Regions from separate parts of the Blautia sp. ZXY-1-B12 genome, predicted to be linked through region 2. Evidence: riboswitches for the same ligand, from Rfam matches in the RefSeq annotation. Region 2 holds a riboswitch; the other holds the start of a gene.
The links. Region 2 has a riboswitch for cyclic di-GMP ahead of AC075L_RS09205 (substrate-binding periplasmic protein). Riboswitches for the same ligand answer to the same signal wherever they lie in the genome.
Positions count from the first base shown of each region.

Region 1 (16,286 bases), on a different contig from region 2:
ATTCCGGCGCAGATTTTATCGTTGCGCTGGGCGGTGGTTCTCCTATGGATGTGGCAAAAGCAGTGGGAGTTACGGCTAAATATGGCGGCAGTATTACAGAATATGAGGGGGCACATAAGGTTCCCGGAAAAATTGTTCCGCTGATTGCAATCCCGACTACTGCGGGAACCGGCTCAGAGGTTACGGCATTTTCTGTTATCACTGACCACAGCAGAGATTATAAGCTGACGGTATTCAGTTATGAACTTCTTCCTGCATATGCGATCCTGGATCCTGAACTTCTCACATCTGCTCCGGCATCTGTGGCAGCAGCCTGCGGAATCGATGCATTTATTCATGCGGAGGAGGCTTATGTTTCCACAGCAGCATCTCCTTTTTCTGACGCAATGGCAGAGAAAGCAATGGAGTTGATCGGTGGAAATATCCGCCGTTTTGTGGCAAGACGTACAGATCTGGAAGCTGCAGAGGCAATGCTTACGGGATCTCTTTTTGCAGGAATCGCCTTTTCCTTTGCAAGACTTGGAAATGTCCATGCCATGAGCCATCCGGTAAGTGCTTTCTTTAATGTAGCACATGGAGTGGCAAATGCAGTTCTTCTTCCCGTGATCGCAGAATATAATGCTCTGGCAGATCATGGCAGATATCTGAAGATTTATAATTATATCAGTCCGATCCCTGCATATGAGGATGAATTCGAACCACTGATGCTGGTGGATGCCATCAGGGAATTAAACGAGGATATCGGAATCCCGGAAGACCTGACCACAGCCATCCGCCAGGCAAAGAAGGGAGAAGAGATTTCTGATGAGGAGATTGAAAGCAAGATTGATGCCATGGCAGATGACGCCATGAAGAGCGGAAATATTGCAGTAAATCCAAGATCCTCCAGGAAACAGGATATTGTGGAATTGTATCATAAGGCTTTATAAATTCAGATAAAGAGGAATGCAGTATTTTATGTAATTGCTACAGGTTAACAGAAGGTATTGATTAAAATATCTGCTATTATAAAAAACGTGCAGAAACATTGAAGTCGACAGATAACTTCAGGTTTGAAGATTTATCTCGATTTTAAAATGTATCTGCACGTTGTTTTTTTGAGAAATTTCCATTGTATAACTTGCCTGATAGAAAGAAAGATTATATAGTATTAATCAAAATATAGTAAAGTAATGTGAGTCAAAATATTGATTGTTCAGGAGGATTTTATGGCAAAGAAGAAAATATATGCAGTACGCAAGGGACATAAAACAGGACTTTTTGCTACATGGGCGGAGTGCCAGAAGGCAGTAAGCGGATATTCAGGAGCTGAGTTTCGGGGATTTACAGAGAAAGAGGAAGCATTGGCTTTTCTGAACATGGAGACAACAGGAAATGTATCCGGTGATAAAGCAAAAGAGGCGGCAGGAATCGTGGAAGTACCTGAAAATATGGTCATTGCTTATGTAGATGGAAGTTTCGAGAAAAGTATTGGCAGATATGCCTTTGGTTGTGTGATCCTTACACCGGATGGACAGGAAATCCGTAAATCCGGCAGTGGCAGTGATTCTGCAGGAGTCGCGATCCGAAATGTGGCAGGAGAGATGCTTGGTTCCATGACTGCAGTAAACTGGGCCATAGAAAACAAATATCCAGCTGTGGAAATCCGCTATGATTACGAAGGTGTAGAGAAGTGGGTAACAGGTGTGTGGAGAGCCAAAACACCTCTGACCAGCAAATATGCTGCTCATATGCAGGAAGCAGGAAAGAAAGTAAAGATTTCTTTTTGTAAAATAGCAGCTCATACGGGCAATCACTACAATGAAGAGGCAGATCAGCTGGCTAAGAGTGCATTGCTTAAAATGGATGAAGAAGTACGAATATAAAAATTTTATCACTGAAAGGCGATTTCCAAAGGGATGAAAAATTTATGTGGATGACAATTTGAGTGATCCTCAGGGAAATCAATATACGGAAGTGGAAAAATAAAAAGCAGCTGTGTTACCATTGAAACTGTTAGCTGAAATTTTTATCAAGTAACAGTTTCAATTGACAGGTAACGCAGCTGTTTTTGCTTATGAAAGTGTCATATCCCCGTCTTTCACCCATCCAAGCTTACGGATAAACATGTTGATGAACGGACACAGGATTGCAGGCAGGATAAAGGAAATCAGCAAAAGTCCGGCCCAGTCCCAGCCTGTGACAGCTGTTTTTGTTCCTGCGGCAATATCATTCATCCATCCGGTGTAGACACCAATCTGTCCTACGAAACCGCAGGTACCCATACCGGAAGAAACCGGAGTACCGTTCATCTGAAGTTTGAACAGACAGGTTGCAAGAGGTCCGGTGATGGCAGAAGTAAGGATCGGTGCAATCCAGATGCGTGGATTTTTTACGATATTTCCCATCTGGAGCATGGATGTTCCGATTCCCTGAGAAACAAGTCCGCCCCATTTGTTCTCACGGAAGGACATTACTGCGAAACCTACCATCTGTGCGCAGCATCCTGCAACAGCAGCTCCTCCGGCAAGTCCGGTAAGGCCAAGCGCAGCACAGATGGCGGCAGATGAGATAGGAAGTGTCAGTGCAATACCCACGAATACAGAAACAAGGATTCCCATCAGGAACGGCTGCAGGTTGGTTGCCCACATAATAATATTTCCCACTTTCATTGCTGCACTTCCAAGTGCCGGAGCCCACCACGCGGACAGGGCAACACCTACACCGATCGTGACAAGTGGAGTGACCAGAATATCAATTTTGGTTTCCTTAGATACTGCTTTTCCGATTTCGGAAGCGAAGATGGCTACAAATAATACAGCCAGCGGTCCGCCTGCACCGCCTAATGCGTTAGATGCAAAGCCAACAGTGATCAATGAAAACAACACCAACGGCGGACAATGCAGCGCATAGCCGATGGCGACAGCCATGGCAGGACCACTCATTGCAGATGCCAGAGAGCCTACGGTATACTGGGTGTCGTTTACAGTTGCCACAGCAGTGGTCAGAAATGAAATATGAAACTGTGTTCCAAGTGTGTTGATGATCGTGCCAATCAGCAGGGAGCAGAAAAGACCCTGCGCCATGGCACCAAGGGCATCGATTCCATAACGTTTTATGGAGATTTCGATGTCTTTACGTCTGAGAAATGCTTTTAACTTTTCCATAGATTATATTTTCTCCTGTTTTTATTGTGTATAGAAGGGTGTATATACACCTATATACGTTTTTCTCATTATAGTCACATTCACGGAGTAAATCAAGTAGTTTTGTAACTGTTCACACACCACTATCCTGAGAGGCGTTTTGGCATGAATATGCCAAAATCACAAGACATACAAGCCAAAATTCCATTGCCGCAGGCAATCTGGAATGAATTTTGGGTACGTTACTGTGAACGGAGTGAACAGTAATGTAATTTTAAAATAGTGGAAAACAATTTACAGAAAGAATATTGTAAAGTATTTTACTGTCTGATATGATAGAAAGAGTTAATTTTACGGAGGAAAAAAGATGAGTGAATGGATCAGAAAAATAAACTGGAAGTATGTGGTCGTAATGTTGATTGGAAATATAATCCTTGGTCTGGGAATTGCGATATTTAAACTTTCCGGACTTGGAAATGACCCTTTCAGCGGAATGGTAATGGCACTGGCAGAATGTGTGGGAATTGAATATGCCCGTTTTTTAATTCTTCTGAATCTGGGATTTTTTGTAATAGAAATTATCTGGGGAAGAAAGCTTATCGGATTGGGAACGATCATAAATGCGTTATTCCTTGGATATTTTGTTACATTTTTCTATAACCTGATCACATCTGTGATCGATGCACCGGATCAGATGGCAATGCAGGTGGTTACCGTATTTATTGGAGTTATCATAACAAGCCTTGGAATTTCCATGTACCAGCTTCCGAAACAGGGAGTTGCACCATATGACAGTATTTCCCTGATCATGACAGAGAAATGGCCGAAAATTCCGTATTTCTGGTGCAGAGTATCTAATGATGCGATCAGTGCACTGGTGTGTTGGCTTGCAGGGGGAATCGTCGGACTGGGAACACTGGTCAGTGCATTTGGATTCGGACCTTTTGTTCAGTTTTTCGATACACATTTTACATCAAAAGTGCTGGCAAAGCTGGAAAAATAATAAAAAACTGTCCTGTATATGCACATTATACGTAGAAAATAGGTGCATTACAGAGACAGTTTTTTTATTTGTCAGCCTGTTAACTGCATATATGGCATGCTTCACATGCAGATGGCGTAGTAGCGCATCCTCCCATAGCAGTTTCACGCAGTTCTGCAGGAAGCTTTTTACCCACGGTAAACATCGTCTGGATCATTTCGTCCAGAGGAATCAACTGCGGGATTCCTGCGAGAGCCATTTCTGCGGCAATTATAGCGTTTGCCACACCTGCAGCATTTCTGTTCTGACATGGATATTCTACCAGACCACCGACCGGATCGCATACCAGACCAAGCATGTTCATAAGAACAGTAGATGCAGCAAAAGTACATTCTTTCGGTGAACCTCCCATCAGCTCTACAGCAGCAGATGCAGCCATTGCAGATGCAACCCCTACCTCGGCCTGGCATCCGCCTACCGCACCTGCAACAGTTGCATTTCGCATTGCCAGATAACCAATGGCACTTGCGTTAAATAATGCCCGTATAATCTCTTCATCAGAGAATTGATAATGTTCCTGCATTGCCAGCATCAGCCCCGGTACGATTCCGGCAGAACCGGCAGTAGGAGAGGCCACGATCAGCCCCATGGAGGCATTCGTTTCCAGTGTAGCCATAGCATAAGTAATTGCCTTCTGAAGCAGATTTCCGCAGAGACCTTTTTTCTCCTGAGCGTGGAGACTCAGCTTTCTGGCTTCGCCGCCGATCAGACCACCCATAGATTTTACCGGCTGTCTGATTGGTGAGAAAGCAGCATCTTTCATAATTCCCAGTACTCGTGTCATTTTTTTATTTACAATCTCAGAGGCTGTTTCGCCAAGCTCAATCTCACGGATACGCATAATCTCTGAGATAGGAAGATTTTTTTCTTCACAGAGTGCTAAGAGTTCATTTGCATTTTTAAAATCCATGATAAAAATCCTCCTTTCTTTACATCTGTACGATCATAACTTCATGAATATTCGGGTTCTCGCGAATCGCAGGAACGATATTCTCAGGAAGTTTGCCGTCAGATTCTACGATTGTATAAGCAATCTCTCCCTTGCTTTCACGGAACAGACGCATAAATGCAATATTGATATTGCGGTCACTCAGGCATTTGGTAATATAGGCCACAACGCCGGGAGTGTCCTGATGAATCACGATCACTGCACTGTACTCGCCTGTAAAGTCTACCTGTACGTGATTGATATCTACAATACGGACCTTGCCTCCTCCAAGGGATTCGCCGCGTACGGTCATTTTCTGGCCTTTTTCATTTTCCATGCAGATATCTACGGTGTTCGGATGAATATCTGTTTCCTGCTCATTTGGAGTGAAAGAGAATTTCAGACCTTTTTCATGAGCAATATCAAAAGAATTTCGGATGCGCATATCATCGGTAGAGAATCCCATAATACCACCCAGCAGAGCTCGGTCAGTACCGTGACCATGGTAAGTTTTTGCAAAAGAGCCGTACAGGATGAAGTCGGCTCTCTTTAACGGGCCTTCGATCATTTTCTGGGCAAGATAGGAAATACGCGCCGCACCTGCGGTATGTGAACTTGAAGGACCGATCATGTTCGGCCCCATAACATCAAACACACTGATAAATGACATATTTTTTCTCCTGTGAATATCAATTATAGTCTTGCATGTTTATGGCAATAATCTTATTATTTGTAAATTTCTGATTATATTCTATCATTTAGGAATAAAAGAAGCAAACTTATCGTTAACATTAACAAAAATTAATGTAAAAAATGAGAAAACAGGGTTGCTTTTTCTCTACTGGGCGGTTACAATAACTGTGCAAATTGAAAATAATTTTAAAAATGCTGTTTCAAAATAGGGAACAGCATAAAATTTGCTGTTAGAAATCAGATTCCCGAAAACAGGGTCTGATATCCGAAATCGTAAATTTTAAAGAAAAGGCAGGTGGAACAGAATGGATAATTGCGATTCTCATGGGCGAAGTAGTAGCACAGGATCTGAATTAAAAAGAGTATATGAGTATAGCAGCCGTTTTTGTTCTGCTGTAGTCATATATTTTCAGGATTTTCCATGTATGCATATAAAATAGAAGTTTTTTACTGTCTGTGATCTGACAGTTTCTGTATGTGGAAGATCGGATGTCTTTTTCATTTCTTATCCTGTATTTATGAAATTCCCCCGAATCATGCAATTACATATTGAGCAGTAATGATCCGGCGAAGATGCCGGACAGTTACGGACAGCGGATGAATAGCAGGTTATGGCATAATACCCTGCAGTTTATTGTGCTGGAAAAAGCATGGAAGAAATGGCAGTAAAATGTAATAAATAACAGACTGCTTTCTTTTGGTGTGCTTTTATGCAAAAAAACGGAGGATGAAAGAATGGAGAAAAGAGTACAGGATTATTCCAAAGAAATTCTGAAGATCATCCGCAGCAACACCTCTCCAGCCGTTATGGGAGGAAGGCTGCAGGATTATCATGAGAATGATCTGGCAGATGTAATGCCAAAACTGACTGTACAGGAGCGGTGCAAGCTGTACCGTATCCTGGATACAGATATGCTCTCTGATATTTTTGAATATACAGATGAGGAGAATGCAGCAGAGTATCTGAATGAAATGGATGTGAGAAAAGCAGCAGCCATTTTATCCAGAATGGAGACAGATGCTCTTGCAGATGTATTAAATAAAGTTGAAAAAACAAAGAAAAAAATACTGATCGATCTGCTTGAACCTGAGGTTCGACGTGATGTGGAGATGATCGCATCCTTTGATGAGGATGAGATCGGAAGCCGCATGACAACAAATTATATTGTGATCACAGATAAACTGACAGTTAAGCAGGCAATGAGCAGTCTGATCGAACAGGCTGCAAAAAATGACAATATCTCCACTATTTTTGTAGTGACAGAGCAGCAGAAATTTTATGGGGCTATTAATCTGAAAGAACTGATCATTGCCAGACGCGATGATCTGCTTGAGAATCTGGTGGTGACTTCCTATCCATATGTATATGCGGAAGAGAATATTGATGAATGTATCGAAGAACTGAAAGATTATTCTGAGGATTCTATTCCGGTTCTTGACAACGATAATCAGCTTCTGGGTGTTATCACATCTGCCAGTATCATTGACCTGGTTGATGATGAGATGGGTGATGACTATGCGAAGCTGGCCGGTCTGACTGCAGAAGAGGATTTAAAGGAGCCACTGAAAGAAAGTATGAAGAAACGTCTGCCCTGGCTGATCATTCTTCTGGGACTTGGCATGGTAGTTTCTTCAGTGGTAGGAATTTTTGAGAAGGTGGTGACTGCACTTCCGATCATTATGTGCTTCCAGTCTTTGATCCTTGATATGGCAGGTAATGTGGGTACCCAGTCTCTGGCTGTGACGATTCGTGTGCTGATGGATGAATCTCTGACAGGTAAGCAGAAACTGGAACTTGTGTGGAAGGAAATGAGAATTGGTCTGTGTAATGGCGGACTTCTTGGAATTCTGTCTTTTGCGCTGATCGGATTGTATATTTATCTGTTTAAAGGAAAAACACTTTTGTTTTCCTATGCAGTATCCGGATGTATCGGTGTGGCACTGTTGCTGGCTATGTTGATCTCCAGTGCAGTAGGCACCTGTATTCCATTGTTCTTTAAGAAGATCAATATTGACCCGGCAGTAGCATCAGGTCCGCTGATTACAACAGTGAATGACCTTGTTGCAGTAATTACCTATTATGGCCTGAGCTGGCTGTTCTTATTAAAAATGCTGAATCTTGCAGGCTGAATTTCAGATAATAAAAACAGGTCCTGTATCTTTGATTATAAGATATTGGATCTGTTTTTTGTTTGAATTCGGCTGCCGTAGTTAATTACTATAAATTACAAATGCAATGTCTGATATTTGCAATCTGGAATAAATTTTGTGAAATAAGGAAAATAGCAGTTGACATTATTCCGGGGATATGCAAATAATATATTGCAATTAGTGTTTACCTGATCTGACGATTGAAAGAGGCAAGTCGTTATTTGGGTTTACAAAGCGTATAAACGTTACTGAGAACGGAGTAAACAGTAACAAATAAACAGCGGTGCAGGAAATATTAACGGTAAACAGTAATAAGAGATTGAAAATATAATATATATAATGTATCTGTGAATCAACTTGTTGGTACACCAGGCAACACAGATACAGTATCGGCAAAACAGTCGAAAGGCTGCGGCGCAAAGCTAAAGGGCCTGTAAAATGGCAGCCAGTTGCATTTATACAGAGAGTAATGTCTTGTTGTATTGTAGCGGGCATTATTCTCTTTTATTTTAAAGAAAGGTTGAGAATATCATGTCAGAGCATAGGTGTATGCTTAACAAAATGAATAAGATTGAAATATATGTCGCAAATGAAGATACGGATATTAATCCTTCAGTTCAGGAAGCTATTGAATATGTACTGAAACAGAATGATCCGGTGGGAACAGTCGCCGGTTATTATGATGAGAAGCTGACAATCTGGAGTGTAAGTAACTATTTTCTGCAGCTTTTGGGGTGGGATGACCTTGATGAATTTATGAAAGCATCAGACGGCTCTATGCTCAGTGTGGTCTGTAATGAGCAAAAGCATATATTTTCACCGGAAAGACTTCATGATTTACAGGGTTCTCACATCTTGTATCTGACAGACAGTAAAGGTTTATCAATACCGGTAAGGATTGTGAAGGCAGATGCCAGGGATAATAAAGGACGGCCAATCTGGGTATTATCTGTCAGATCTGCTCACTTTGCCCGGAATCAGGAAGCAAGGGAAGCTGCTTTTCACCGGGCTTTTACAGATATGAATCTGTGTGAATATTATGTGGATCTTCAGGAAAATACATTTGAATCTATGAAAGTAAAGGGCTCGCTTCAGGAAATTTCCAACAAAAGCCGGACATGGGATGAACTGATACAGATGTTTCTTAATAATTATGTCTGTCCTGAGAGTAAAGAGGCGGTTGCGCAGATTTACAACCGGGAATATATTACGAAGGAACTCAGAAAAATCACAGGGGAACTCAGTCAGGAATGCAAAGCAGTGTTTGACGGAGAGCTGCGTATTATCCGGAATGTAGTGATGGAGGGAGATACAGATGAGAACGGAGAGATCAGACACGCCATGATTTTTCTTCGTGATGTGACGGATTCGAAAAATGCGGAAAAAGAACGCAGAGCGATGTTAAAGCAGAACATCGCCATGGATCAACTTATTCAGGGAGTAACCAGGATTGTAGAGCGTTTTGCAGTTTGTAATCTGGACAGCGGGATATATGAATATTATGAGATGAACAATGAGTCTTATTATAATCCTACAGGTGATTACAGGGAACTTCTTCAGCGTATGTCCGGAGAGTATGTGATACTTACGGAAAAGATAAATATACAGATGGATGATCTGCTTTCACCGGAATATCTGAGAAAGGTTATTATGTCTGAGGATGATCTGTATACCTTTGAATATTGTACTCTTGACAAATCTTCTTATAAAGTAATGTCAGTGATACCTGTGGAATGGAAAGGCAGTATACTGTCCAAAGTAATGTTGATCGCTCAGGATATCGGGCAGAAGCATGAACTTGAGAAGCTGGCAAATACGGATGCACTGACAGGACTTTATAATGAGCGTTATCTTTCCGAAAGATTAAAAAGAAATGGAAAGCTGCATAAAAAATTTGCCATGTTCTATCTGGATCTGGACAGGTTTAAGCCTGTTAATGACACTTATGGACATGACATGGGGGACAGATTGCTGAAGGCGGTTTCCCGGAGATTGTGCAAATGTATCAGGAAGACAGACTATGCTTTCCGTATCGGTGGAGATGAATTTTCCCTGATCATTGAGGAGGGCAATATTAATGATGAATTCTGTGAGATGATGGTCAGAAGAATAAAAAGAGTCATTGACCGGCCTTTTAACATAGAGGGTCGTCTGCTGAGCGTGGATACAAGCTGTGGCTATGCCATTTATCCGGAACACAGCCAGAAGATCGATGAAATCCGCATTATGGCAGATCACAGAATGTATGAAGATAAAACTCAAAATAGAAAAAAGGGTTAATGGCGGATAAAAACAGAAAGAGGGATAAAATCTTTATGGATTTAAAACAATTACAGTATTTCGTAGTATGTGCGCAGACTGGTTCATTCAGTGATGCTGCGAAAAATCTGTATTCTACACAGCCCAGTGTCAGCAAGGTAATCAAGGGACTGGAAGATACGCTGGGAATGCAGCTTTTTGAACGACTGCCAAGAGGAATCAGACTGACAGTACAGGGGCATAAGATGTATGAATATGCGTCGAAAATTATAAATGAAGTAAATGTTCTGGAAAATATGGCTTCCAGCGGAATGACAAAATGGATCCGGATATCTTTAAATCCCAGCTCCTGGTTTGCCAATCAATTTGTAGACTTTTATAATGAAACCTATGAAAAAAAATATCATTTCCAGGTAACAACAGCAGGTGTACAAAGCGTAATGGAAAGAGTCCGGGATTATATGGATGATATTGGTTTTGTATATATCCTCAGTCAGCAGAAGGAAAATTTCCTGTATGAATTGTCAAAAAACAAAATGCATTTCGAACCTATCTATGAAACAGATGTAATGCTGTATCCGGGAGGGCTGACAGAGCTTTACAATTCCGGCAAAGAGAGGGCAGAACTGGAAGACCTGGAGGGAATCCGTTTTATACAGAATTATCAGGATGAATTTTTTGACATCGGTGCTGTAAAAGAAGATGCATTCCAATGGAAGGATATTGATATTTCCGTGCTGACCAACAGTGATTATATTATGGAAAAAATGCTGAAGAACAGTAAGGTGGCAAATATAAGCGGAAGTTACCTGTCAGAAAACAAAGAAGGAACTACACCGGGAATCCCTCTGGATCTTGGAGACAGTAAAGTGATTTTTGGTTTTATACTCCACAAAGGAGAAGCAATGGATGAGAGTGTGGCAGAGCTTGTGGAGTTTTTAAAGAGCAGACTGCCGAAGCATTAATTGCCGAAGCATTAATAAAAATTGCAGTTGACTTTTTAACTTATTTTGCATATACTAATAGTAGCTAAGAAATGAAGTGAAATTTCCATGAAGCGAAACGAAAGCCCTCAGAGTTGCCGCTCTGAGGGCTTTCTTGCTCGTTACGGGGAGCTGTTCCGTTTAGACTGTTGCTGTCTAATGTCCGCTGTCCAGCCATTTGCATATGTAGTAGCTAACTACGCCTGCTATGACAGAGACAAGAAATGAAGTAAAAATTGCTTCCATGAAACTCACCTCCTTCCTGCTGGAGGTTCGACAGCTCTTGTAGTATAACATAGTTTAGAACAAAATGGGATGGTTGTTTTAAATTATTGCTGATATTAAAAAAACCTATTCCAAAAATGACGATAGATATTCAAATTAAGAATAGCTCATAACCCCCCGGGTGGGTTGTGGGCTGTTTTTGCTTTTGTTAAACTGAGTGGAGGCTAATTAGGAGTACAATTTTGAAAAATTATAAAATGGAGATACTCAAATGAAAAAATATGCATTCAGACGACTGCTCCAGCTGATTCCCATTTTGTTTGCGATTACTTTTCTCTCCTATGGCATGATGCGGATTGCGGGAAGTGATGTAGTAACACAAAAAATGGAAAATACAGGACAGATCCTGTCAGAAGATAAGTTAAATGCAGCCAGAGAACAGCTGGGACTGGACAAACCATTTCTGACCCAGTATTTTGTGTGGCTTGGGAAACTGCTTCATGGAGATATGGGAAACAGCTATGTATCCAGTCTTCCGGTTTTTGACACGTTCATATCAAAGCTTCCGGCAACGCTGCTTCTTACAGTGACATCTATTTTGCTGACCATCATCATATCAATCCCTCTGGGGATTCTGTCAGCAGTGAAACAGAATACGATTACGGATTATCTGATCCGTTTATGCAGCTTTATAGGAAACAGTCTTCCTAATTTTTTTGTATCATTGCTGTTGATGTATTTTCTTGCGATCAGGTTGCGGATTTTTCCGGTTATATCCAAAGATGTAAGTTTAAAGAGTGTGGCAATGCCGGCAATCACTCTGGCAATTGCCATGTCGGCCAAGTATCTTCGCCAGGTCCGTGCAACTGTGCTGGATGAACTGAGTAAAGATTATGTGGCAGGAGCGAAAGCAAGAGGAGTAAAGTTTTCTGTCACTCTTTGGAAAAGTATTATGAAGGCTTCGCTGGTAACCATCATTACCTTGCTGATGCTGTCAGTGGGAAATCTGCTGGGAGGAACTGCAATCGTAGAATCAATCTTTATGTGGGATGGAGTTGGAAAGATGGCAGTAGATGCTATCTCCATGCGTGATTATCCTATTATTCAGGCATATGTTATGTGGATGGCGATCATCTATGTTGTAGTAAATCTGCTTACAGATCTGTCATACCGGTTCCTGGATCCGAGAATCCGTCTGGGAGGTGTGAAACAATGAGTGAAAAGCAGAATAAAAATGTGACAGTGCGTGTACAGAAGATTAAGAAAAACCATATAAAACAAAAGCTGGTCTTTTTTCTTATTCTGGCAATAGGGCTTGTGATACTTGCAGTTTTTTCAGAGCATCTCTGTCCATATGACCCTTATGCACAGGATCTGGCAAGTGCACTTCAGCCCCCCAGTCTTCAGCATCCTATGGGAACAGATACATATGGGAGAGATATGCTGTCCAGAGTTATAAGTGGTGCAAGAGCCAGTATTTTTTCGACCTTTATCCTGGTTGCTGTGATTTTTGTGTTAGGAACAGCTGTGGGTGTATGCTGCGGATATTTTGGCGGAGCTGCAGATACTGTTATGATGAGAATCTCAGATATATGTCTTGCTTTCCCTGGGCTTGTATTTGCCATGGCGATTGCAGCTATTCTTGGGGGAGGCATTCAGAATGCTGTTATAGCACTGGCAGTAGTAAGCTGGCCGAAATATTCACGTATTGCCAGAGGGCAGACTCTGGCATTAAAAGAGGAACCCTATATTCATGCTGCCATACTGGCAGGTGACAGCTCAGGTCAGATTATGCTCAGACATATTCTTCCAAATATGCTGGGCCCTGTTCTGGTAACAGCCATGCTTGATATCGGTACCATGATGATGGAACTTGCAGGTCTGTCATTTCTTGGACTGGGAGCACAGATTCCCATGGCTGAATGGGGAAGTATGATGAGCAGCGGACGAAGTATGATCCAAACATATCCATGGGTAGTATTATCACCTGGAATTGCAATTTTTATATCTGTGGCAATTTTCAATCTGTTAGGTGATACAGTTCGTGACTATCTGGATCCTAAGAACAGCCGTTCATGATAAGTAATATGAAAACAAACGAGGAGGAAAGAAAATGAGAACAAAGAAATTTCTGGCAATGGCAATTGCCCTGGGGCTGGCAGTAGGAATGACAGCTATGCCAACACTGGCAGCAGAAAAAAAGACATTGGTATTTGGCGATACCACCTTTAATGCGGAAAATGAGGAGGCAGATATTAATCCTCAGAATACCTATGCAGGATGGGCTTGCATCCGTTATGGAGTAGGGGAAACTCTTTTCCGTTATTCTGATACAATGGAAATAGAGCCATGGATCGCAAAAGAGTATGAAAATATTGACGAGCTGACCTGGAAGATCACACTGAACGACGGAGTTGTGTTTTCCAATGGACGTGCCTGTGACGGAGAAGCAGTAAAGGAAAGCCTGGAGGCTTTGGTTGCCAATCATGAGCGTGCAGCAGGAGATCTTTGCATTGATACTATCGAGGCAGATGGAAATACTGTTACCATAAAGACTACAGAACCGAAGCCTGCACTGATCAATTATCTCAGTGATCCTTATGGATGTATTATTGATATGCAGGCAGGTATCAGTGATGATGGTATAGTGATCGGTACAGGTCCTTATGTGGCAACTGAACTGGTGACAGATGATCATGTTAATCTTGTAAAGAATGAAAACTACTGGAACGGAGATGTGAATGTGGATGAGATCACTGTCCGTACAATCTCTGACGGTGATACACTGGCAATGGCTCTTCAGGCAGGGGAGATTAATGCTGCCTATGGTATGGCATATGCAAGCTATCCTTTATTTGAAAATGATGACTTTACATTTACCAGTACAGCTACAAGCCGTGCATTCTATGCGTGGATGAACTTTGAAAGTCCTGTAACATCTGACCCGGCAGTGCGTAAAGCAATTGCCATGGGTATTGATAAGGACAGCTTTGTGTCTGTGCTTCTGAATGGATATGGATATCCTGCAGTCGGTGTTTTCCCGGATACCTTCTCTTTTGGAGGGCAGAATCTGACAACAGAGAGCTATGATCCTGATGGGGCAAAGAAGGTTCTGGAGGAAGCAGGATGGGTGGATTCTGATGGTGACGGTATCCGTGAAAAAGACGGACAGAAACTGGAGATCCGCTGGCTTACTTATCCCAGCCGTCAGGAGCTTCCGCTTCTTGCAGAGTCTGCACAGGCAACCTTAAAAGAAATCGGTATGGATGTTCAGATAAATTGTACCTCTGATAATAATACTATCCGTAAAGACCCTGCATTATGGGATGTATATGCAAGTGCCATGGTAACTGCACCTACAGGAGATCCGGAGTATTTCTTCACTTCCTGCACACTGGATGAATCTGCAAGCAATAACGGACATTATCACAGTGATAAACTGGAAGATCTGGAAAAACAGATGAAGCAAGAATTCGACGCAGATAAGCGTTCAGATCTGGCGATTCAGATGCAGCAGACAATCCTGGATGACAATGCCTATGTATTCTGCTCTTACCTGAGAATGAGTATGATCATGCAGTCTAATGTAACAGGACTGACTGCACATCCATGTGATTATTATGAACTGACAGCGGATTTGGATATCAACTAAACTGTAACAATAAATGAAGAATATGTGAACGATGATATTTCAGGGGCAAAAGATATTTTGCCCCTGATTTGGTAAGTATTAACAAGGATGGTTTACAGAAATGGATAGAAAAATACTGACCTACGATTCCGTAGAGATATCATTTGGCGGGAAAGCGGTGGTTCATGATGTGAGCTTCTCTCTTGAACATGGAGAGATACTTGGCCTTGTGGGAGAATCCGGCAGTGGGAAAAGCACCCTGATCAAAGCCGCAATGGGACTTCTGGGACCGGATGGTCTTGTGACAAGAGGAGATATCCGATATATGAATCAGAATATTCTGGATATACCGGAGAAAGAAAAAAGAAAGATCAGAGGTGCAGGAATTGGCATGATCTTTCAGGATGCAGGTGCTTCCCTGTGCCCGATCCGCACCATTGGAGAACAGATTTATGAAAGTATGCGTGTACATACGAAGATAACAAGAAGTGAGGCCAAAAGCAGGGCAATGGATCTGTTTGATAAACTGAACTTTAAGGACAGTCAGCGTGTGTGGGACAGTTATCCATTTGAACTGTCAGGCGGAATGAATCAGAGAGCAGGTATTGCAATTGCCATGCTTATGAATCCGCCCATCCTATTTGCGGATGAACCGACCAGTGCTCTGGATGTGTCTGTACAGCGTCAGGTTGTAAGGGAAATGCTTAAGTTAAGAGAGTTGTTTGGAACTGCAATTGTGATCGTGACACATGATATCGGGGTAGTCCGGGCAATGGCAGATACTGTGTTGGTTTTGAAAAATGGAAAAACAGTAGAATATGGCACAGCAGACCGTGTACTGGATCATCCCCGGGATCCGTATACCAGGAAATTGCTGGAGGCTGTACCAAAGCTGCAAAGGAAGGTCAGAGTATGAGCATACTTTTAGAGGCAGAACATTTAACAAAAATATTTACCCAGAGAGGAAAAAATCCTTTTAAAGCAGTAAATGATGTAAGCTTTACACTAAAAAAAGGAGAAACGCTGGGAATCGTAGGAGAATCCGGCAGTGGGAAAAGTACAATAGCAAAGCTGCTCACCCGGCTGACTGATATCACAGAGGGTACATTGAAATTTGAAGGAAAAGATATTACAAGACTGAAACAAAGTCAGCTGAAAGAGGTATATGGAGATATACAGATGGTTTTTCAGAATCCGGTGGGTTCTTTTGATCCCAGAAGGACACTGGGTGACGGAATTGGTGAGAGTC
Region 1 is NZ_JBWJVP010000219.1:4,435-20,720, forward strand. Features, by position in the region: gene AC075L_RS14425 (iron-containing alcohol dehydrogenase) at 1-929, shown strand, start outside; gene AC075L_RS14430 (ribonuclease H1 domain-containing protein) at 1,209-1,865, shown strand; gene AC075L_RS14435 (PTS sugar transporter subunit IIC) at 2,055-3,146, opposite strand; gene AC075L_RS14440 (YczE/YyaS/YitT family protein) at 3,493-4,128, shown strand; gene sdaAA (L-serine ammonia-lyase, iron-sulfur-dependent, subunit alpha) at 4,208-5,077, opposite strand; gene sdaAB (L-serine ammonia-lyase, iron-sulfur-dependent subunit beta) at 5,097-5,765, opposite strand; gene mgtE (magnesium transporter) at 6,524-7,918, shown strand; cyclic di-GMP riboswitch class I at 8,321-8,396, shown strand; gene AC075L_RS14460 (sensor domain-containing diguanylate cyclase) at 8,489-10,219, shown strand; gene AC075L_RS14465 (LysR family transcriptional regulator) at 10,255-11,163, shown strand; gene nikB (nickel ABC transporter permease) at 11,678-12,622, shown strand; gene nikC (nickel transporter permease) at 12,619-13,485, shown strand; gene AC075L_RS14480 (ABC transporter substrate-binding protein) at 13,520-15,058, shown strand; gene AC075L_RS14485 (ABC transporter ATP-binding protein) at 15,159-15,953, shown strand; gene AC075L_RS14490 (ABC transporter ATP-binding protein) at 15,950-16,286, shown strand, end outside.
Region 1: it holds a riboswitch for cyclic di-GMP, as region 2 does, so the genes downstream of both, AC075L_RS14460 (sensor domain-containing diguanylate cyclase) here and AC075L_RS09205 (substrate-binding periplasmic protein) in region 2, are expected to answer to the same signal.

Region 2 (16,286 bases):
GTTTGTCTTGATACTTTCTGCGATTTTTGTGCTGGAGAGTTGTTCGTCATCTCCAAGAGCAATAAATATAAGAATATGAATGGTGTCACTAAGCTTTGTGGAATATTTCATTTGTCACCTCGAATTTTCTTCTTGCAATTTTTAAACTTACATGATAATATGACTTTAATGCTTGATGTAAATTTAATTTTAACAAGTAAAAAAATAAAAGTCAAGCAAAATAAAAAGTGTGGAATCTGATATAAAAAAGGAGATAAAGTGGTGTATGCAAAAGGAGGAACAAGTCAGTTTTCTGGCGGGAAAGGAAATGTGATGAAGATGAATGTATATCAAGAGATAAGTCAAATCATCAAAGAAGCAGATGGTATTTTGATTGGAGCCAGTAATGGTTTGTCTATCGCAGAGGGATATAATATTTTTGCAGATGACGCATGGTTTCAGAAAAATATGGGAGATTTCAGAGAAAAATACGGACTGCGTTGTGTTTTACACGGATTTTCAGTGCCAATGAAGGTAGAAGAAAAGTGGGCGTTTGTAAGCAGACTTGTTAAGGCAAAAGCTATGCAGGATGAGCCGAGTGAGATTATGAAAAACATCTATGCACTAGTAAAAGATAAAGAATATTTCGTAGTAACTTCCAATGCGGAGGATCATTTTGTGCCGGCAGGTTTTGAGGCAGACCGTGTTTTTGAAATGGAAGGGAAATTAACCCAGATGCGGTGCAAGAACAGATGTCATGATGAGGTCTATCCTAATCAAAAAGCAGTTCTCGCCATGACAGAAGAGGAAGTAAACGGAAGAGTACCCAAAGAGTTACTGCCGAAATGTCCAAAATGCGGTGGAGATATGGAAGTAAATTGGGGTGAGATGTCCTCGTTTACAGAAACGAAAAATTGGAAAGAAAAGGCTGCCCGTTATCAAGAATTTATTCAGAATTTACATGGAAAGAAGCTGGTAATTCTGGAATTTGGCATTGGTTGGAGAAATCAGATGATTAAAGCTCCTTTGATGCAGCTTGCAGCAGTAGAACCACAGGCAAGATATATCACATTTAATAAGGGCGAAATTTACATTCCAGAGGAAATCAAAGAAAAATCCATCGGTGTGGATGGTAATCTTACGGTAGCGTTAAAGGAAATCAGAAAGGGAAGGATAGACTAAGTAAGGTGGTTAAAGATATTACAGTTGTGAGATAGGAGAATGAAAAAAATGAGCTGTTATGAAAATTTGGTAATGAAAACACAAATGAACTATTCCAGACACTATAGTACCTATGCATCCGGCGGTACTGCTGTAGTGTTGAGCAAACAAAAACCACTTTCTTATGAGGAACAGATTCAGGAATTTGTTCGCAGAGTGCAGGAGGCAGAGTGTATCATAGTAGGCGGAGCATCCGGTTTATCAGCGGCTGGAGGTGGTGACTTTTATTATAGTGATACCCCTTCTTTTCGTGAGCATTTTGGAAAATTTGCAGATAAGTATGGATTCAAAGGTGCTTTTAGCGGCATGATGCATCGGTTTTCTACAAGAAATGAACACTGGGGATATGTGGCAACCTTTTTAAATGCTACACAAAATGCCCCTATCAGAGATCCATATCTGGATTTGGATAGAATCTTGCAGGGAAAGGACTTTCATATCTTAACGACTAATCAGGATACACAGTTTGTAAAGATTTATCCGGAAGAAAAGGTCAGTGAGATTCAGGGAGATCATCGTTTCTTCCAGTGTTCCCAGTGCTGTCAGGATGAAACATGGGATGCCGTACAACCTGTGGCAGATATGATTGCGGCTATGGGAGAGGGGACAATGGTGCCGGATGAACTGATTCCTCGCTGCCCTCATTGTGGTGCGGAAATGTTTCCGTGGGTAAGAGGATATGGGAATTTTCTGCAAGGGAAAAAATACGAAGAAGAATATGAGAAAATCTCAAAATACATTCAAAAGAACAAAGATAGAAAAATTCTCTTGATAGAACTTGGAGTAGGGCGCATGACACCGATGTTTATACAGGAACCGTTTTGGGAACTGACAAACAGTTTGAAAGATGCATATTATATTTCCGTAAATTCAGAATATCAGTTTTTGCCGGAATTCATTGAAGATAAGGGAATTGCTATTTTGGGAGATATAGGAACAGTGTTAAAAGATTTGCGGAAAGCAAAAGAGGAAAGTGCATTTGTATAGGATGCTTGTTCTTGATATTCCACTTGATGGAGAAACATTAGAATATTGATTGATACAAAACTGCACTCAGGGATATTGTGGGTGCAGTTTTGTATTAAAATTATTGATTACGATACAGTTTCTGATATGCAGTAGGTAATATCTGAAATATATCTCGGAAAGCCGATGTAAATTTACTTTGGTTTTTATATCCCACAGCGGCGGCAATTCCCGAAATAGATTTATCTTCCTGCAACAGCATATTCGATGCCAACTTCATACGGTATTCTTTCATGTAAGAAGCGATGGGCATTCCATAGACTGCTTTGAAAACGGATTTCAAAGTAGTGGTGTTCATCAGATACTGCTTTGACAACTCTTCAATAGTATAGTGGCGTTTTAGGATATGTTCCCGTGTACGAAAAATGGGCATTTTATTGTTATTTTGAAAAGCTGCGAGGCGTTTCAGGAAGAGCAAACTGTTGAAGTCAAAAAGTGGCTGGGAGCGTTATATTTAATTCACTTTGGCAGGGTGACATGACTGTATGGATCAAGGTTGGTTGCAGCTTCTGACTTTTATAGCCGTAATCCTTTAATATCTTTAATGCGTGATAAGATCATATTGCAACTGCAGCTGATAATGCCAGGCAGTGTATCAATGACATTGTGCAGGAAGTATTCCATTTCATCACCGGATGAAGCAACGGCATGTATATGAAGCCTGTCTCTTCCTGTGACACGGTAAATCTGTGTGACTGTATCATTTTTGTACATATATATCTGTCACCTGCGCCAGGTACTCCGGTTTTGTTTCAATTTCAAAATAGCATGATACAGCCCCACTGATTTTTTGCGGATTAATAATTGTTGTATATTCTTCGATTACGCCTCTTTTCTCCAAAGCCTGGATACGGGCTTTTACTGCCACTCTGGAAATACCGGTTTCTTCACCGATATCAGAGTAAGAGATACGTGCGTTTTCTATAAGCAGCCGGATAATCTTCTGATCCAGCTCATCTAAACCGTCCAGGTACATAAGTTCCCTCCTGTAAAATAATATAAAATAATATCCATCTGATAGCAGCTTTTTTCAATATCAAATATCATATCATTTATATTACTAAAAGTAAACAGCAGCTTGACTTATTTGCTGTAACTACATATAATTGTTGCGTAACGAAATCTTAAACTTACATTTTGAAAATACAATCGTGATTTCGGATAAAAAGCAGGAATTGATGGAGGAAAATGAGAATGTCAAAAGATGAATATTTAATCACAGATGCCCCTCTTAAAGCACTGACTGTTTTTGCAATGCCTATGATTCTGGGCAGCTTCTTTCAACAAGTATATAATATGGCTGATTCCATTATCGTAGGTCAGTTTGTGGGATCCTCTGCACTTGCGGCAGTTGGAGCCTGTGCCGCTTTGACCAATGTTTTCATCTGTGTGGCTTTGGGAGCCGGTGTAGGAGCAGGTGTACTTGTGAGCCGCTATTTTGGAGCTCAGAATTATAGCAAAATGAAAACAATTGTGTCAACATCGTTGATCAGTTTTCTGATTCTGAGTATACTTCTGGGGGTTTTTGGCTTTGTTTTTTCTCATTTTATGATGAGTTTATTACAAACACCTGCTGACATACTGGATGAAGCGGTACTGTATCTGCGTGTTTATTTTGTGGGATTTCCCTTTCTGTTTATGTACAATATCCTTTCAACGATGTTCAATTCCATCGGTGAATCGAAGATTCCGCTGGGCCTTTTGATATTTTCTTCTGTTTTGAATATTGTTATGGATCTTTGGATGGTGGCAGGTTTAGGGCTGGGTGTGTTCGGTGCCGCCCTTGCAACTCTCATTGCGCAGGGGATTTCCGCAGTGTTTTCGCTTTTGATTTTCTTTAACCGGATGCGTCGATATAAAAGCCGCTTTAACTGGTTTGACAGGCAGGAGTTACATTCCATGCTTCGTATTGCAGTACCATCGGTTCTTCAGCAATCCACAGTGTCAATTGGTATGATGATCGTACAGGCGGTTGTAAATCCCTTCGGTACACAGGCGCTGGCAGGTTATGCGGCAACCATGAGAGTAGAGAATGTTTTTTCACTGATATTTGTATCCATTGGAAATGCGGTTTCGCCCTATGTTTCCCAGAATCTTGGAGCAAAGAAAATTGAACGTATTAAAAAAGGATATCACGCTGCACTGGTGTTAGATCTGTGTTTCGCAGTCCTTGCTTTCATAGTCATTGAAACACTGCACACCCCAATTTCTTCCTTATTCCTTGGAAAAGATGGAACCGCTCTGGCATATCAGGTGTCCGGGGATTATATGAAATGGCTGGGATATTTCTTTATTTTTATGGGTATTAAGATGGCAACAGATGGAGTTCTTCGTGGACTTGGAATTATGCGGCCGTTTCTCATTGCCAATATGGTAAACCTTGCCATTCGGCTGTCAGTTGCCTTGATTTTTGCACCGCGTTATGGAATTGCATTTGTCTGGCTTGCTGTACCGGCCGGATGGCTTGCGAATTTTCTGATCTCCTATGGGGCACTTAGAAAATCATGGCCGGTTGATGAAGGAGTTTCATTCCGGTAAATTTCTCTTAAGTTTTGATGGGAAGCTGGATTTGTATGTTAAGAGGTATATTTTCGTTACTGTTCACTGGCAATATCCTGCGAAGCGTGTTGCTGTGAACAGTAACATATTTTCTTATAGACATGATATAGTATGAGTGCTATAATAAAAATAATTTTTTATGGCATTTATTGGCAAACCGGTTGAAAAGCCGGGGCGCAAAGCCAGAAGGAGCTAAAGTCAGATTGAAATCTGGCCATGCCAGCCGGTTGCATCATGCCTCAGTAATAAAAAAAGGTAAATGTTAAATGGGCATTATGGAAAAAGTTCCTGTAAAATTTTTTACAAGGAACTTTTTTTTGTCTTCAAGCGGATATTCGCAACCTCCGCAGGGGACTTACCTGATTCGGTTAAATTTGATGGAAAATAGAGAAGAACAGCAGGAATGGAGAAAAGATGAAAGGAAAAAGAGTGATTGCAGGCATTCTGCTTGTGGGAATTTTAGCAACTGCCCTGGCAGGGTGCAAAAATGCAGATGTTACTAAAAAAGAAAGAGAAAAGCCCGTTATCACCCTGGGCAGTGACAGTTATCCGCCATACAATTATCTGAATGAAGATGGAATCCCCACAGGAATTGATGTGGAACTGGCTACAGAAGCTTTCAGAAGAATGGGGTATCAGGTGGATGTTGTCCAGATCAACTGGGAGAAGAAAAAAGAACTGGTAGAAAGCGGAGAGATCGATTGTATTATGGGCTGTTTTTCCATGGAAGGACGCCTTGACGATTACCGCTGGGCAGGACCCTACATAGCAAGCCGCCAGGTAGTTGCTGTAAATGAGAGCAGTGATATCTATAAACTAAGTGATCTGGAGGGAAAGAACCTTGCCGTCCAGTCCACAACCAAACCGGAAGGCATCTTTCTGAACCGGACAGATGAAAGGATCCCCAAACTGGGCAATCTGATCAGTCTTGGGCACAGGGAACTAATCTATACCTTTCTGGGAAAAGGATATGTAGATGCAGTTGCTGCACATGAGGAATCCATTGTCCAGTACATGAAGGATTATGATGCAAGCTTCCGTATCCTGGAAGATCCGCTGATGGTGGTCGGGATAGGTGTTGCTTTTGCAAAAGAGGATGACAGAGGAATTTGTGAGCAGATGGATCAGACGCTGGAAGAAATGCGTCAGGATGGCACATCCCTGAAAATCATTAAAAAATATCTGGATGATCCCCAGAAGTATCTGGAGGTGGATGATCTTGGATATTAGGAGAAGAATAAAAGTAAAGCGATTCTGGATATTCGGCATTCTGCTTGGAATCTGTGTGACTGCAGCTTCCCTGTATTACTTTTTTCAGGCAGAGAAAAAGGAAGCAGAGAACAGGATGGTGAAAACTGTAAACTATGTCAAAGTGCAGTGTTCCACCTACACCCATTATAATGAAGCTTCGGAATCTAAAAGTCTCCTCCGTGCCATTGAAAGCGCCAGACAGATGAGTACGAATATCGACATGGAAACAGAAAACGGCGGCCGGCTAAGCCAGGAGTTTCTGAAAGAAAATCTGCAGACCCTCTGGGTGGATGGTATCCTTGTGCTGGATGCAGAGGGAAAGACAGTCTGCAAATACAGCATGGATGAGGCTCTGACCAATGAGATCACAGATTATCTGCAAAAAGACATTATCATGGATTTTACCGGATATGAAGAAAGATCTTATTCGGAACGGATTGACCGAGAAGACGGATCACGTATCGACATTGCAGCCTGTGCCAGAAAAGATGTACCAGGTATGGTTGCAATTTATTATTACACATCTCCGGAATTTGTCAGAAATTATACCCTGACAATACAGAACCTTTTAAATGGCTATAGCACTCAGAAAGATGGAACGATTATTGTTGCAGATAAGGGAACCATCGTTGCTAGCAACGATGAAAGCCTGCTGGGACAGGATACTGCCGGCAACCAGGTTGTCCAGGCAATGAAAGAGCATACAGACAGTCAGCATATTTTTCATTTAAAAAATGAAGGAACCGGAGGTTACGGAATCATGCTGAAGCAGCGGGATTATTATATTTATGCCTATCTTCCGGATACGGAAGTATTCCGTAACCTGCCACTAAGTGTAACAGCTGTCGTTTTTCTTTATTTACTCATATTCGGTATATTCTGCTTCTGGGGTTACAGAGCGGATCTGGCACACCGGAAACAGGAACAGGAAAAAGATGAAAAATATAAAGCAGAACTTCTGAGAGCAGCAAAAAAAGCAGAAGCAGCCAATGAGGCAAAAACCGAGTTTCTGCAGAGAATGAGCCATGATATCCGGACACCGATCAATGGAATCTGCGGCATGATCAATGTGGCAGACCATTATGCAGACAATATGGAGAAACAGACGGAATGCAGGGCAAAGATCAAAAAGACATCCCATCTGCTGCTGGAACTGATAAACGAGGTTCTGGACATGAGCAAGCTGGAGTCAGATGAAGTGGTTCTGGAAGAAATCCCATTTAATCTGAACAGTATTTTTGAGGAAATACTGGGTGTGATCGAACATATGGCTGCGGAGCAGAATATCCGGATCATTTGGGAAGAGAAAGAAGTTACACACTGGAATCTTATTGGAAGTCCGGTGCATGTGAAACGGATTCTGATGAATATTTTGTCTAATGCGGTGAAATATAACAAAGAAAACGGATATGTCTATATCAGCTGTCGGGAAATCCCATCGAAACAGACAGCAATGACCACATTGGAATTTGTCTGCAGAGACACCGGAATTGGAATGACAGAGGCATTCCAGAAACGCATTTTTGAACCATTTGCACAGGAACATGCAGGAAGTCGCACAAAATTTGCCGGAACAGGACTGGGAATGCCAATTACAAAAAAACTGGTGGAGAAAATGGGCGGAACCATTTCCTTTGAAAGTAAAGAAGGCACAGGGACTACATTTGTGATCCGGATTCCATTCCAGATTGATGCAGATATGAAGGACAGGACTGAAACGGAAGAAAAAACAGAAACTTCTATCCAGGGGCTCCATGTTCTTCTGACAGAGGATAATGAGCTGAATATGGAGATTGCAGAATTTGTGCTTCAGAATGAAGGCGCTGTGGTGACAAAAGCATGGAATGGACAGAAGGCTGTTGACATATTCAGAAAAAGCAGACCTGGAGAATTTGATGTTATTCTTATGGATATTATGATGCCTGTCATGAATGGATATGAAGCAGCAAAGATGATCCGCTCTCTGGACAGAGAGGATGCAAAAGTGATACCGATCATTGCCATGACAGCAAACGCGTTCACTGAGGACAAAATGAGAGCAAAGGAAGCAGGAATGGATGAACATATTGCCAAGCCTGTTGATGGAAAGTTATTAGTAAAAGCGATCAATGAGTTAGTAAAACATAATCAGGAGAAGTTATAATGAAAAAGAAAAAATGGAATAAGATACTTGCTGTGCTTTTGGCGATGGTGACAGCCGTATCACTTCTGTCTGGCTGCGGCGGGAAAAGTGCGGAAAAAGAAGATGCAGAAACCATCACAGTGTATTTATGGAGCACAAAGCTGTATGAAAAATATGCGCCATACATCCAGGAACAGCTTCCGGATATCAACGTTGAATTTGTAGTAGGCAATAATGATCTGGATTTCTATCGTTTTCTGAATGAAAACGGCGGATTGCCGGATATTATAACCTGCTGCAGGTTTTCCCTCCATGATGCAAGCCCCCTGAAGGACAGTCTGATGGATCTTTCCACAACCAATGCTGCAGGTGCTGTCTATGATACCTACCTTAACAATTTCAAAAATCAGGATGGCAGTGTAAACTGGCTTCCTGTGTGTGCAGATGCCCATGGCTTTGTAGTGAACAAAGATCTTTTTGAAAAGTATGATATTCCTCTTCCAACGGATTATGAAAGCTTCGTTTCTGCCTGCCAGGCATTTGATGAGGTGGGTATCCGTGGGTTTACTGCAGACTATTACTATGATTATACCTGTATGGAAACACTGCAGGGTCTGTCTGCATCAGAGCTGTCTTCTGTGGATGGACGTAAGTGGCGTACCATCTACAGTGACCCGGACAATACAAAGAGAGAAGGTCTGGACAGTACCGTCTGGCCGGAGGCTTTTGAATGTATGGAGCAGTTTATTCAGGATACAGGGCTGAGCCAGGATGATCTGGATATGAATTATGATGATGTGGTTGAGATGTACAAAAGTGGTAAGCTTGCCATGTATTTCGGCAGTTCTGCCGGTGTAAAAATGTTCCAGGATCAGGGCATTAACACAACATTCCTGCCATTCTTTCAGCAGAACGGCGAAAAGTGGCTGATGACTACACCATATTTCCAGATAGCTTTAAACCGTGACCTGACAAAGGATGAAACACGTCGGCAGAAAGCAATGAAGGTACTGAACACAATGCTTTCAGAGGATGCGCAGAACCGGATCATTTATGATGGGCAGGATCTGTTAAGCTATAGCCAGGATGTGGATTTCCGGCTTACGGAATATCTGAAGGATGTGAAACCTGTGATCGAAGAAAACCATATGTATATCCGTATTGCGTCAAATGACTTTTTTTCCATTTCCAGGGATGTGGTGTCTAAGATGATCTCAGGAGAATATAATGCAGAGCAGGCTTATCAGTCATTTAATTCCCAGCTTCTTGAAGAAAAATCCACTTCTGAGGATATTGTGTTGGATTCAAAGAAAACTTATTCCAATCGTTTCCATACCAGCGGAGGCAATGAAGCCTATTCTGTTATGGCAAACACTTTGCGCGGTATTTATGGGACGGATGTGCTGATTGCAACAGGAAACAGCTTTACAGGAAATGTACTGAAGGCCGGTTATACAGAAAAAATGGCAGGCAACATGATTATGCCAAACGAGCTTTCCGCTTACAGCAGTGAGATGAGCGGGGCAGAACTGAAGGAAACGGTCAGAAACTTCGTAGAAGGCTACCAGGGAGGCTTTATCCCCTTTAACCGTGGCTCTCTGCCTGTGTTCAGTGGTATTTCTGTAGAAATCAGGGAAACGGATAATGGTTATACATTGAGTAAAGTTTCAAAGAATGGAAAACAGATTCAGGACAAGGATACTTTTACTGTGACCTGCCTTGCAGCACCACAATATATGGAAGCTTATCCGGCAGAGGAAAATATTGTATTTGATGGAGGGGATACCTCTGTGGAAGATACCTGGACAACATATGTTTCAGATGGTAATGCCATTCTTGCAGAGCCTGAAGACTACATTACTCTGAGGTGAGAAGAATGGATGTTAAGAATCATAATACAAACAGAAAGAAACGGGTTGTGAGAAAACGATGGAATGCAGCAGTTCTTATTGCCCTATTTGTTGGAATCCTTTTGACTGTTTTCCAATATTTGGGGTTTGTATCGAAGACTGTTTATGAGGAAAGTGTTTCTCACCTGACAGAAATTTTTCATCAGTCTGATAATATGCTAAGTGAGCTGACAAATAAGAATCTGACTTATCTCCATATATGGGGGGAATATTTGCAGAACACTTCCGATGAAAGTGAAATTCGTGAGTATATAGAGAAAGCACAGGAAGATGCAGGCTTTTTAGATTTTTATTTCCTGTCAGCGGACGGGAACTATAAGATGGCAACAGGTGAAACCGGGTATCTGGGATTGCAGGAAAATATTGAAGATGAGATCCGGCAGGGAAATGATGTGATAACCAATGCAACGGTTCCCGGAAAATCCCAGCTCCTTGTTTTTGCTACTCCCAGGCCTCATGGAAGTTATCAGGGCTTTGAATATGATGCCATTGCCATTGCCTATGAAAACTCTGATATCGTAAATGTGCTGAATATTTCTGCTTTCAATGGAAATGCCCAGAGTTATGTGGTTCATCCGGATGGCCGTGTTGTTGTGGATCATTCTTCTGAGGCATGGGGAGAGGTGTATAATTTCTTTGGGATTCTGAGAGAACATTCCAATATGTCTGAAAAAGAGATCCTTAAACTTTCAGAAGAGTTTAAGGAAGGACATACAGATGCAATGCTGATAAATCTGGATGGAGAGGATTACTATCTGGTCTATGAGAAATCCAAACCTCAGGACTGGATCTTTCTGGGACTTGTCCAGGCTGATATCGTCAATGCAAGTATGAATGTTCTGCAGCGTAGCACTGTGCTGCTTGTAAGTGCAGTAGCGGTGTGTATTGCCGGTCTTTTTATTGGAATTATTCTCCGGAAAAACAGGGTAAACCTGAAGAGAAAGGATACGGAGATCCTGTACAGGGACGAATTGTTTCAAAAGCTGTCAATGAATGTAGATGACGTTTTCCTGATGCTGGATGCAAAAACATATCAGGCAGATTACGTCAGTCCCAATGTGGAAAAACTGCTGGGAATTACAGTAGAACAGATTCGTAAAGATATTTGTGTCCTTGGGAAACTGCATCCCGGGGACGTTGAAGATCCGGAGAAGAAGTATCTGGAAGAAATCCAGGTTCATGAGCAGCAGGAATGGGATCTTGAATATGTTCATCAGAAAACAGGAGAACACCGCTGGTTTCATAACGTTGCAATGGGCAGCGAGGTAAACGGAAAAAAGAAATATATCCTGGTTCTGTCAGATCGTACCTCTGATAGAAAAATGAATCAGGCCCTTTCTGAGGCGGTCCGCGCTGCGGAGACTGCAAACAAGGCAAAGAGCACCTTCCTTTCCAATATGTCTCATGATATCCGTACACCAATGAATGCGATCATTGGTTTTACTACACTGGCTGTAAGCAACATTGATGATAAAGAAAGGGTTCGGGATTATCTGGGTAAGATTCTTTCCTCCAGTAATCATCTGCTCTCACTGATCAATGATATCCTGGATATGAGCCGTATTGAGAGCGGGAAAATCCATCTGGAAGAGACGGAAGTCAGTCTGTCAGAGGTTCTTCATGATCTGAAAACCATTATCAGCGGACAAATCCATGCGAAACAGTTAGAGCTTTACATGGATGTCATGGATGTTACCAATGAGGATGTTTATTGTGACAAGACCAGGCTGAATCAGGTACTGCTGAATCTTTTGTCCAATGCGATCAAGTTTACTCCTGCAGGCGGAACCGTTTCTGTCCGGCTGAGAGAGTATCCGGGTACACAGAGAGGCTGTGAACTGTACGAAATCCGGGTAAAGGATAACGGAATCGGCATGAGTCAGAAATTTGTACAGAAGATCTTTTCTCCTTTTGAGAGAGAGCGGACTTCCACTGTAAGCAGGACTCAGGGTACAGGACTGGGTATGGCTATCACCAAGAACATCGTGGATATGATGGGCGGAACCATTGAGGTTCAGACAGAACAGGGCAAAGGTACTGAATTTATTATCCGTCTGCCATTGCGGATTCAGCCTGAGAACCACCGTATAGAGAAAATCGCAGAGCTGGAAGGTCTGAAAGCATTGGTAGTAGACGATGATTTCAATACCTGTGACAGTGTGACTAAGATGCTTGTGAAGGTTGGAATGCGTTCGGAATGGACACTTTCCGGTAAGGAGGCTGTTCTCCGTGCACGGCAGTCTGTGGAAATGGGGGATGCATTCCATGCTTATATTATTGACTGGCGTCTGCCTGATATGAACGGCATTGAAGTTACCCGTCAGATTCGCAGTCTTGGTGATGATACGCCGATCATTATCCTGACTGCTTACGACTGGTCAGATATTGAAGTGGAAGCCAGGGCAGCAGGGGTGACTGCGTTCTGTGCCAAGCCTATGTTTATGTCAGATATCAGAGAGACTCTGATGGCTGCAATCGGCCAGAAGCAGGCCGGGGCAGAGGATAATATTCTTCCGGCAGCAGATTCAGATTTCAGAGGCAGGCAAATACTGCTTGTGGAAGATAATGAACTGAACAGAGAAATTGCAGTAGCACTCCTTAGTGAATATGGTTTTCAGGTTGATACAGCGGAAGATGGAGCAGAGGCTGTGGAGAAGGTTAAGAATTCAAGACCAGGTGATTATGATCTGGTGCTTATGGATGTGCAGATGCCTGTAATGAACGGATATGAGGCTACTGAGCAGATCCGTTCACTGGATGATCGGGCACTGGCGGGAATTACGATCCTTGCCATGACTGCCAATGCTTTTGACGAAGACAGAAAGAAAGCACTGGCATGTGGTATGAATGGATTTCTATCCAAACCAATTGTTATAGAGGAACTGATCAGTACATTACAAAACAGTCTGGGGTAAGTTTTCTGTTTGAACTGTGATAATGGGATATGAAAAGTGGTTTGATGAAAGCAAGGAGGAGCAACGAATGATTTGTGGAATGACGTATTTTCAGATATGTCTGTATTTTCTTATTTATTCTTTTGGCGGCTGGGTTGTTGAAGTTATTTTTCATGCAGTAGCCTTGGGAAAGGTCATAAACAGAGGTTTTCTGAATGGACCGGTCTGCCCGGTATATGGATTTGGGGTGCTTTCTGTTTTTGCTTTGCTCAATACAATTCAGGGCAGCGGGCGTCAGATGAGTGATGGAATGATTTTTGTGTTTGGAATTGTTCTGGCAACTGCGGTGGAACTGGTTGCAGGCTGGCTGCTGGATGTGTGTTTCCACGCAAGATGGTGGGATTATTCAGATAAACCCTTCAATTTTCATGGCTACATTTGCCTGGAGTTTTCTCTGATCTGGGGACTGGCTATCGTTATGGTAGTAAAAGTTTTCCAGAAGTATGTAGAGGCACATGCGTTACATACACCTGCAACCTGGGAATGGATTGTGATAGCAGTTTTGTATGCTGTGTATCTGACAGATTTTATTGTGACGGTAGCAGTGATCCAGGGACTGAATAAAAAGCTTACCAGACTGGATAAGGTTCGCTCAGATCTGAGAATTGTAAGTGATAAACTGAGTGATACACTGGCTACGACTACGATTGGCACAGCGCAGAAAGTGGGAGAAGGAAAGGTTCAGGCAACTCTTGCAGCAGCAGAACTGCGTGATGCAACTGCCGCACAGCGAGAAAAATCTATCGAAATGCTTCGTATAAAAAGAGCGGAGCTTCAGGCTCAGTTTGAGGAACTGTCCAGTTCTATTACCAATCATACCGTTGTCGGTCAGGGGCGTATCATCAAGGCATTTCCGAAGATGCAGCACAGAGACTATTCCGAACTGATTCAGGAGCTGAAAAAGAAATTAAAATAGATTAAAATGCAGAGGGAGGCTTCAGGTGAACAGACAGGCAGTACAAACCTTAAAGACTTATTTTGGATATGATACATTCAGAGAAGGGCAGGAGAGTGTTGTGGAGTCCATTCTGGAACACCGGGATGTGCTTGCAATCATGCCGACAGGAGCTGGAAAATCCATCTGTTATCAGGTACCGGCACTGATGCTGTCAGGAATTACGATTGTAATTTCTCCTCTGATCTCACTGATGCAGGATCAGGTAAAGGCTTTGAATGAAGCGGGAATACATGCCGCATTTATCAATTCTTCACTGTCGGAAAGTCAGATTAGCAAGGCGTTGTACCTGGCAGCAGGAGGAAGATACAAAATTATTTATGTTGCACCGGAACGTCTGGAAAATTATGAGTTTCTGGAATTTGCCAGACAGGTGGAGATTTCCATGGTGACAGTGGATGAGGCACATTGTATTTCACAGTGGGGACAGGATTTCAGACCAAGCTATGTCAAAATCGTAGACTTTGTAAAAAATCTTCCCGGTCGTCCGATCGTCAGTGCTTTTACCGCAACTGCAACAGAGGAAGTAAAGAACGACATTCTCTGTACTTTAAAGCTGGAAGATCCGAAAGTAGTGATCACCGGGTTTGACAGAAAGAATTTATATTACAGCGTGGAAAATATCCGGCGAAAAGACGATTTTGTGATGGATTACATAGACAGACATCCAACAGAGAGCGGGATTATTTACTGCTCTACAAGAAAAAATGTGGACAATCTTTTTGAACTGCTTTTCCAAAAAGGAGTTGCTGTTACCAGATATCATGCAGGACTGAATAATGAAACCAGAAAAAAGAATCAGGATGATTTCATTTACGACAGAACCCCTGTTATTATTGCAACAAATGCATTTGGAATGGGGATTGATAAATCCAATGTGAGATATGTGATCCATTACAATATGCCGCAGAGTATGGAGAATTATTATCAGGAGGCAGGACGTGCAGGGCGTGACGGAGAGAATTCCCAGTGCGTTCTATTGTTTTCTGCACAGGATGTTATAATCGACCGAATGCTTCTGGATAACAAAGATTTTTCCGATGTGGATGAAGAGGATGAATTTCTCATTCGTCAGCGGGATATACGAAGGCTTCAGATCATGGAAGGATATTGTAAAACAACAGGATGTCTGCGAAATTATATTCTGGAGTATTTCGGTGAAAAGACCTTCGGTCCCTGTGATAATTGTGGAAATTGCCACAGAGAATACCATGAGACAGATATGACCAGAGAGGCGAAGTGGGTAGTGAACTGTGTAGCTGAGACGAGAGGAAGGTATGGACTGACAATTGTGCTTGGTACTTTGCTGGGGGCTAAGAGAGCCCGGTTGAGGGAGCTTGGAGCAGATAAGTATAAATCTTATGGAGCATTGAATGATCACAGTGAGGCAGAACTCAGGGCACTGATCAGCCAGATGACTGAGATGGGATATCTCTATCAGACACAGGAACGTTACAGTGTGCTGAAACTGGGCGATATTTCTCCGCTAAGAGATGAAAATACTCACGTGATCATGCGTACTTACGAGGAAAAAGAACCGGATAAAAAGAAAAAGCCCCAGAAATCTGTCAGAAAACGCAGTACAGATGCGCTTACGGCAGCAGGTTACGATTTATTTGAAGCTCTGCGGAAACTTCGTCTGGAAATTGCAAAAGAGGAAGCCATGCCTCCATATATCGTGTTCAGTGATAAGACGCTGATAGATATGTGCATCAAATGTCCATCAAATGAAGAAGAAATGCTGGAGGTTTCCGGTGTGGGCGAGAATAAGCTAAAGAAATACGGTCAGAGATTTCTGGAAGAGATACAGAAGTTCTGCCTGGAACGTCCGAATGCGGTTTTGAGTATGTCGGAAGATGAAAATGGTAATCCCTGAGAACAAAGGTTGGAAAACAGATGAATATAGAAAAATATACGGAAGAATTAATCACATTGAGACATTACTTTCATCAACATCCGGAGCTGGCACTTCAGGAAGTGGAGACGTCTGCATATATCCGGAAATATCTGGAGAAACTGGGATATGAGATTGTGCCGATAGAACCTACAGGATTGATCGCGGAACTTCCATCTCTGAGAAACAGGGAGAAACTGGTTGTACTCAGGGCGGAGATGGATGCATTGCCCATACAGGAGCAGACAAATCTACCATATGCATCAGTAAATCAGGGATGTATGCATGCCTGCGGTCACGATATGATCCTGGCAGCAGCACTGATCCTTGCAAAAATTGTGGCAGAAGAGCAAAGAATGCAGGAAAATTTTCCGGTCAGGCTCCGGTTCCTTTTTGAACCTGCAGAGGAGATTGG
Region 2 is NZ_JBWJVP010000168.1:29,668-45,953, forward strand. Features, by position in the region: gene AC075L_RS09175 (Rrf2 family transcriptional regulator) at 1-111, opposite strand, end outside; gene AC075L_RS09180 (SIR2 family NAD-dependent protein deacylase) at 262-1,161, shown strand; gene AC075L_RS09185 (SIR2 family NAD-dependent protein deacylase) at 1,210-2,187, shown strand; gene AC075L_RS09190 (helix-turn-helix domain-containing protein) at 2,288-2,599, opposite strand; partial or broken gene AC075L_RS09195 (Lrp/AsnC family transcriptional regulator) at 2,743-3,202, opposite strand; gene AC075L_RS09200 (MATE family efflux transporter) at 3,421-4,764, shown strand; cyclic di-GMP riboswitch class I at 4,927-5,020, shown strand; gene AC075L_RS09205 (substrate-binding periplasmic protein) at 5,200-6,015, shown strand; gene AC075L_RS09210 (ATP-binding response regulator) at 5,999-8,179, shown strand; gene AC075L_RS09215 (ABC transporter substrate-binding protein) at 8,179-10,029, shown strand; gene AC075L_RS09220 (hybrid sensor histidine kinase/response regulator) at 10,035-12,983, shown strand; gene AC075L_RS09225 (putative ABC transporter permease) at 13,051-13,938, shown strand; gene recQ (DNA helicase RecQ) at 13,964-15,853, shown strand; gene AC075L_RS09235 (M20 metallopeptidase family protein) at 15,874-16,286, shown strand, end outside.